One region of the Streptomyces rimosus genome, then DNA from elsewhere that is predicted to be linked to it. Evidence: riboswitches for the same ligand, from Rfam matches in the RefSeq annotation. Region 1 holds a riboswitch; the other holds the start of a gene.

The links. A riboswitch is a leader RNA that binds a small molecule or an ion and turns the genes downstream of it on or off. The one in region 1 is predicted to bind S-adenosylmethionine.
Region 2: it holds a riboswitch for S-adenosylmethionine, as region 1 does, so the genes downstream of both, thrC (threonine synthase) here and CP984_RS30110 (aminotransferase class V-fold PLP-dependent enzyme) in region 1, are expected to answer to the same signal.

The regions. Positions count from the first base shown of each region.
Region 1 is NZ_CP023688.1:6,884,206-6,887,404, reverse strand. It holds gene CP984_RS30120 (rhomboid family intramembrane serine protease) at 1-74, shown strand, start outside; gene CP984_RS30115 (Lrp/AsnC family transcriptional regulator) at 71-352, shown strand; gene CP984_RS30110 (aminotransferase class V-fold PLP-dependent enzyme) at 500-1,879, opposite strand; SAM riboswitch class IV at 2,050-2,167, opposite strand; gene trpD (anthranilate phosphoribosyltransferase) at 2,252-3,199, opposite strand, start outside.
Region 2 is NZ_CP023688.1:3,871,166-3,874,364, forward strand. It holds gene CP984_RS16085 (MoaD/ThiS family protein) at 1-235, opposite strand, end outside; gene thrC (threonine synthase) at 391-1,680, opposite strand; SAM riboswitch class I at 1,698-1,850, opposite strand; gene CP984_RS16095 (glucosyl-3-phosphoglycerate synthase) at 2,014-2,961, shown strand; gene CP984_RS16100 (alpha,alpha-trehalose-phosphate synthase (UDP-forming)) at 3,057-3,199, shown strand, end outside.

The sequences.
Region 1 (3,199 bases):
CCGCGGCCACGGGTAGTGTGGGGTCCGCCGGAACGGCGAAGCAGCAGGCGACCGAGGGAGAGAGCCAGCCGTGATCACTTCGATCGTGCTCATCAGGACCAGCGTGGACCGCATCCCGGAGATCGCGGAGAAGATCGCCGCGCTGGAGGGCGTCAGCGAGGTCTACTCGGTCACCGGTGCGCACGACCTGATCGCGATGGTGCGGGTCGCCCAGCACGACGAGCTGGCGGACGTCATCCCCGGCCGGATCAGCAAGATCCCGGGCGTCGCCTCCACCGAGACGCACATCGCCTTCCGTACGTACTCCCAGCACGACCTGGAAGCGGCCTTCGCCATCGGCCTGGACGCCTGATCCGGGCGGTCGCCGCCCGCTGATACGACAGCCGCGGCGGCCGGCTCCTGTGGCCGCCGCGGCTGCGGCCCGGGCGTCTGTGCACGCCCGCGCCGTTTCCCCCGCGCCGCGGCGCCCGGACAGCGGAGCGCCGCGACGAGGTGGTCCTTAGGCGGCCGCCGTGTCCGGCACGCAGCGCCCGTCCTCGGTGCGGTAGCTCCACCGCGCGCCGTCCGCGACCAGCTCCTTGACGGCCCGTACGAAGCGGTCCACGTGCTCGTCGGGCGTACCGGCGCCGAAGCTCACCCGGATGGCGTTCAGGCTCTTCTCCCCCGGCGCGCCCTCCGGCGCACCGCACTCGCCGGGCGCCTGCGACTCGGCGCCCAGCAGGGTCCGTACGAGCGGGTGCGCGCAGAACAGCCCGTCGCGGACGCCGATCCCGTACTCCGCCGAGAGGGCCGCCGCGAAGTGCGAGCTGTTCCAGCCGCGGACCACGAAGGACAGCACGCCCACCCGCGGCGCGTCGTCCCCGAACAGCGACAGCACGCGCACCTCGGGCACCTCGGCGAGGCCCGCCCGTACCCGCTCGACCAGATGCTGTTCCCTGGCCACCAGGTTCTCGAAGCCCGCCTCGGTGAGGGCCTTGCAGGCGGCGGCGATGGCGTAGGCACCGATGACGTTCGGCGAGCCGGCCTCGTGGCGGGCGGCGGTGGTGTGCCACTCGACGTCGACACCGCCGTCGGCGCGGCGCGCGACCGTACGGCTGGCGCCGCCGCCCGCGAGGTACGGCTCCGCCTGCTGGAGCCAGTCCGCGCGCCCGGCCAGCACACCGGCGCCGAAGGGCGCGTACAGCTTGTGGCCGGAGAAGGCCACCCAATCCACGTCCAGTTGCGCGATGTCGACCGGGTGGTGCGGGGCGAGCTGGGCGGCGTCCAGCACGATCCGCGCGCCGTGCGCGTGCGCCGCCGCGGCCAGCTCCCGTACGGGCCACAGCTCACCCGTCACGTTGGACGCACCCGTCACGCAGACCAGGGCGTGCCGGTAGGGCTCGCGCTCCGCCAGCGCCCGCTCCAGGGTGTCCACCGCCTGCTCCGGCGTGCGCGGCGCGTCCAGGTAGGTCACCTCGGCGTCCGCGCGCTGCTCCCAGGGCAGCAGCGAGGCGTGGTGCTCGGTCTCGAAGACGAAGACCCGGGTGTCCGCGGGCAGCACCGCGGCCAGCAGATTGAGCGAGTCGGTGGTGGAGCGGGTGAAGACCACCTGGTCTCCTTCCCGGACCCCGAGGAAGCGGGCAACCTCCGCCCGGCTGTTCTCGAACAGGTCGGTGGACAGCTGCGAGAGGTAGCCCGCGCCGCGGTGGACGCTGCCGTAGTACGGGGCGTACGCGGCCACGTCGTCCCAGACGCGCTGGAGCGCCGGGGCGCTGGCGGCGATGTCCAGCGCCGCGTACCCGACCTCGCCGCCGGTGACGAGCGGGACCAGGACGTCGCGACCCAGCACGGGCAGCGGGGCGCAGACGGCGGAATCGGTGGCGACAGCGGAAACAGGCATGGCGAACTCCCGTGAAGGCAGGGCGACTTCGCTGCGGGGCACACACGCAGGAGCGGGGCCGGCCGGCAGCGGTGAAAGAGGAAAAGGGTGCGGAAAACGGGGCCGTGCGGCCCTAACGCATTCGCTGCATCACAGGAGATCTCCCTCGACGACCAGGATCCCTGGCGAGGGATCCGCGCTTGCCGCAGACCTCGCTGCCTGCGGCCTGGTCATCACCCGGGGCACCCCGCCACGGACGGAGGGTTGCCGGACAGCGGGCCGGGGCCGTAGTCGCTGTCACTCGTGACCTGCGCAGCATCATGCCACATGATCGGACGCGCGCAAGGCCCGGTCCGCATCCCGGACCGGGCCCCGCGTCACCTCACCGCTTCCTCAGGCGTTGCTGGCCGCCACCCACCGCTCCAGGGCCCGGCGGGCCGCGCCGGAGTCGATGGCCTCGGCGGCCCGCTCGATGCCCGCCGCGATCTGCTCGGCCAGCGGCGCCGCGGACGGCGCCAGCGCCACCAGCGCCGCCGCCGAGTTCAGCAGCACCGCGTCGCGCACCGGCCCGTGCTCGCCGCCCAGCAGGCGGCGCGCCACGTCCGCGTTGTACGAGGCGTCGGCGCCGCGCAGCGCCTCCACGGGCACCAGGCCGATCCCCACGTCGCGCGGGTCGAAGGTCTCCTCCCGTACGGCGCCGTCGCGCACCACCCACACCTTCGAGGTGGCGGTGGTCGTCAGCTCGTCCAGTCCGTCGTCGCCGCGGAAGACCAGTGCGGAGGAGCCGCGCTCGGCCAGCACGCCGGCCAGGATCGGGGCCATCCGCGCGTCGGCGACGCCGGTGGCCTGGGCGCGGACCTTGGCCGGGTTGGTCAGCGGGCCCAGCACGTTGAAGGTCGTACGGATGCCCAGCTCGCGCCGTGCGGCGGCGACGTGCCGCAGCGAGGGGTGGAACTTCACCGCGAAGCAGAAGGTGATGCCGGCCTCCGCGGCCACCTCGACGACCCGGCGCGGCGTCAGGTCGAGGTTGACGCCCAGCTTCTCCAGCACGTCGGACGCGCCGCTGGCCGACGAGGCGGCGCGGTTGCCGTGCTTGACGACCTTCGCGCCGGTGCCGGCGACCACGATCGAGGACATGGTGGAGATGTTGACCGTCTTGGCGCCGTCGCCGCCGGTGCCGACGATGTCCACGCTCGGTCCGGGCACGTCGATGAGGTTGGCGTGCGCGTACATCGTCCGTACCAGGCCGGAGATCTCGGCGACGGTCTCGCCCTTGGCGCGCAGCGCCACCGCGAACCCGGCGATCTGCGCGTCGGTGGCCTCGCCGCGCATGATCCGGTC
Region 2 (3,199 bases), 3.0 Mb from region 1:
CGTCCGGCGTCGGGGTTTCGAGGCCCTGCTCGAAGCGCACATCGTCGTCGTTGACATAGACGTTCACGAAGCGGCGCAGCTTGCCGGTGTCGTCCAGGACGCGCGCCGCGATGCCGGCGTGGTTCTTCTCCAGGTCCTGGATGACCTCGGAGAGGGTGGCCCCTTCGGCGGGCACCTCGGCCCGACCGCCGGTGTAGGTGCGCAGGATGGTCGGGATGCGGACGTTGACGCTCATGGTGTTTCTGCCTTCCAGGTCGCGGGAGGGGTGTGCGGAGGGGCGGGCGGGCGCGGGCGTACCGGGGCCCGGGGGCGCGTACGGGTGCGTACCGACGCGTGCGGAGGTGTACGGACGCGCGTGGACGCGTACGGGCGCGTCCGGACGTGCGGCGGTCAGCCCGCCAGGCCGGCCGCGCGGAACGCGTCCAGGCTCGGCCGGATGGTGGCCGTCGGACCGGTGGTCGGCGCGACCGCGTCCAGCGTCTTGAGCCCGTCGCCGGTGTTCAGCACGACGGTGGTCAGCGCCGGGTCGAGCAGACCGTTCTCGATCAGCTTCTTGGTCACGCCGACGGTCACGCCGCCGGCGGTCTCCGCGAAGATGCCCTCCGTACGGGCCAGCAGCTTGATCGCGTCCACCACCTGGCCGTCGTTCACGTCCTCGACCGCGCCGCCGGTGCGCCGGGCGATGTCGAGCACGTACGGGCCGTCGGCCGGGTTGCCGATCGCCAGCGACTTGGCGATGGTGTCGGGCTTCTGCGGCCGTACGACGTCGTGACCGGCCTTGAAGGCGGTCGAGACCGGCGAGCAGCCCTCGGCCTGGGCGCCGAAGATCTTGTACGGCTTGTCCTCGACCAGCCCGAGCGCGATCAGCTCCTTGAGCCCCTTGTCGATCTTCGTGAGCTGCGAGCCCGACGCGATCGGGATGACGATCTGGTCCGGCAGCCGCCAGCCGAGCTGCTCGCAGATCTCGTACGCGAGGGTCTTGGAGCCCTCGCCGTAGTACGGGCGCAGGTTGACGTTGACGAAGCCCCAGCCCTCGCCGAGCGGATCGCCGATCAGCTCCGAGCAGAAGCGGTTGACGTCGTCGTAGGTGCCCTCGATGCCGACCAGCTCGCCGCCGTAGACCGCGGCCATGACGACCTTGCCCGCCTCCAGGTCGTGCGGGATGAAGACGCAGGAGCGGAAGCCTGCGCGGGCCGCCGCGGCGCCCACCGCGCCGGCCAGGTTGCCGGTGGAGGAGCAGGAAAGGGTGGTGAAGCCGAAGGCGCGGGCGGCCTCGACGGCGATGGCGACGACGCGGTCCTTGAAGGAGTGCGTCGGGTTGCCGGAGTCGTCCTTGACGTACAGGCCGCCGGTGACGCCCAACTCGCGGGCCAGGTTGTCGGCCTTGACCAGCTTGGTCAGGCCCGGGTTCAGGTTGGGCTTGTCCGCCACGTCGGCCGGGACGGGCAGCAGCGGCGCGTACCGCCAGATGCTGTTCGGGCCCGCCTCGATCCGCTTGCGCAGGCCCTCGGGGTCGCCGGCCGGCAGGTCGTAGGCGACCTCCAGCGGGCCGAAACAGGCCGCGCAGGCGAAGATCGGGCCGAGGTCGAAGCGCTCACCGCACTCGCGGCAGGACAGCGCGACGGCGGGGCCGAGGGAAACGGTGGGGCGGGTGGTGCTTTCAGCAGACTGCACAGCCATGGAGGCGAGGCCCTTTCTCCTCATCTTCCTCGCGGCGCATCTCGCCACGAGACGGAATTGGCACCTTCCCTAGCCGGAGCCCCGCGGTCCGCGGCGTGCGCGGAGACGAGACGGCTGGAGGGTTGCCGGGGCTTCAACGGGCCGTATCCCTCTGCCCCTCTGGATGAGCGGTATGGCGCTGGGCCGGGGCCCAGGCGTTTGTCGCGCCGACCCCGGCATGTCCGGGGCGATCGCGTTGTTCAAGACTGTAGCCGAAGGGCCGGGCGGTCGAGACAGTCGTCCGCACCGCGAGATGGATCACATCGTGGTCCGGGGAACGAAGGAGACGCGCAGGTGCTGCAAGAGGTGGAGCGCTGGCTGGCCAGCCGGTCCTGGTCGGCCGACGACCGCCCGCTCGACCGGCTGCTGGCCGCCAAGCGCGAGACGGGGCAGACGGTCTCCGTCGTGCTGCCGGCGCTCGACGAGGAGGCGACGGTCGGCGCGATCGTCGAGGCGATCCGTACGGAACTGATGACACCGTCGGTGCCGCTCGTCGACGAGCTGATCGTGCTGGACTCCGGATCGACGGACGGCACTGCCAAGATCGCGGCGGAGGCGGGCGCGCGGGTGGTCCACCGGGACGAGGTGCTGCCGCGGCTGCCCGCGCTGCCCGGCAAGGGCGAGGTGCTGTGGCGCTCCCTGCTGGTCACCCGCGGTGACGTCGTCTGCTTCATCGACGCGGACCTGCGCGAGTTCTCCGCCACGTTCGTCTCCGGCATCGTCGGTCCGCTGCTGACCGACCCGGGTGTGCAGTTCGTCAAGGGCATGTACGACCGTCCGCTGGGCGAGGCGGCCGGGCAGGGCGGCCGGGTCACCGAGCTGGTCGCCCGCCCGCTGCTGAACCTGCACTGGCCGCAGCTGGCCGGGTTCGTGCAGCCGCTGGGCGGGGAGTACGCGGCCCGCCGGTCCCTGCTGGAGCGGCTGCCGTTCCCGGTGGGCTACGGCGTGGAGCTGGGCCTGCTGGTCGACGCGCTGCACACGGCCGGGCTGGACGCGCTGGCCCAGGTGGACGTCGGGGTGCGCAAACACCGCCACCAGGGCGGCCAGGCGCTCGGCCGGATGGCCGCGGCGATCTACCGCACCGCGCAGCTGCGGCTGGCGCGCGGCCACCTGGTGCGCCCGCGGCTGACCCAGTTCGAGCGCGGCGAGGCCGGTTTCGTACCGCGCACCTGGGACGTGGACACCGAGGAGCGGCCGCCGATGGCGGAGATCCCGGAGTACGCGGAGCGGCGCGCGGCCTGAGGCGGGTCCAGGACTCGTCGTACCCGTCGGAAACCGTGACGTTCCCCCTGCGCTCCGCACGTTTGAGCGGATCGGCGGCGGGCTAGTCTCGCAGCATGGTCTCCGAGCGTTCTGGTGCCCAGGTTCTCGTCGCGTCCAACCGCGGCCCGGTGTCGTACACGAAGGGAGATGACGGCGCGCTCACCGCCAAACGCGGCGGCGGCGGGCTGGTCTCCGGTCTCTCCGCCATCGGGTCCGA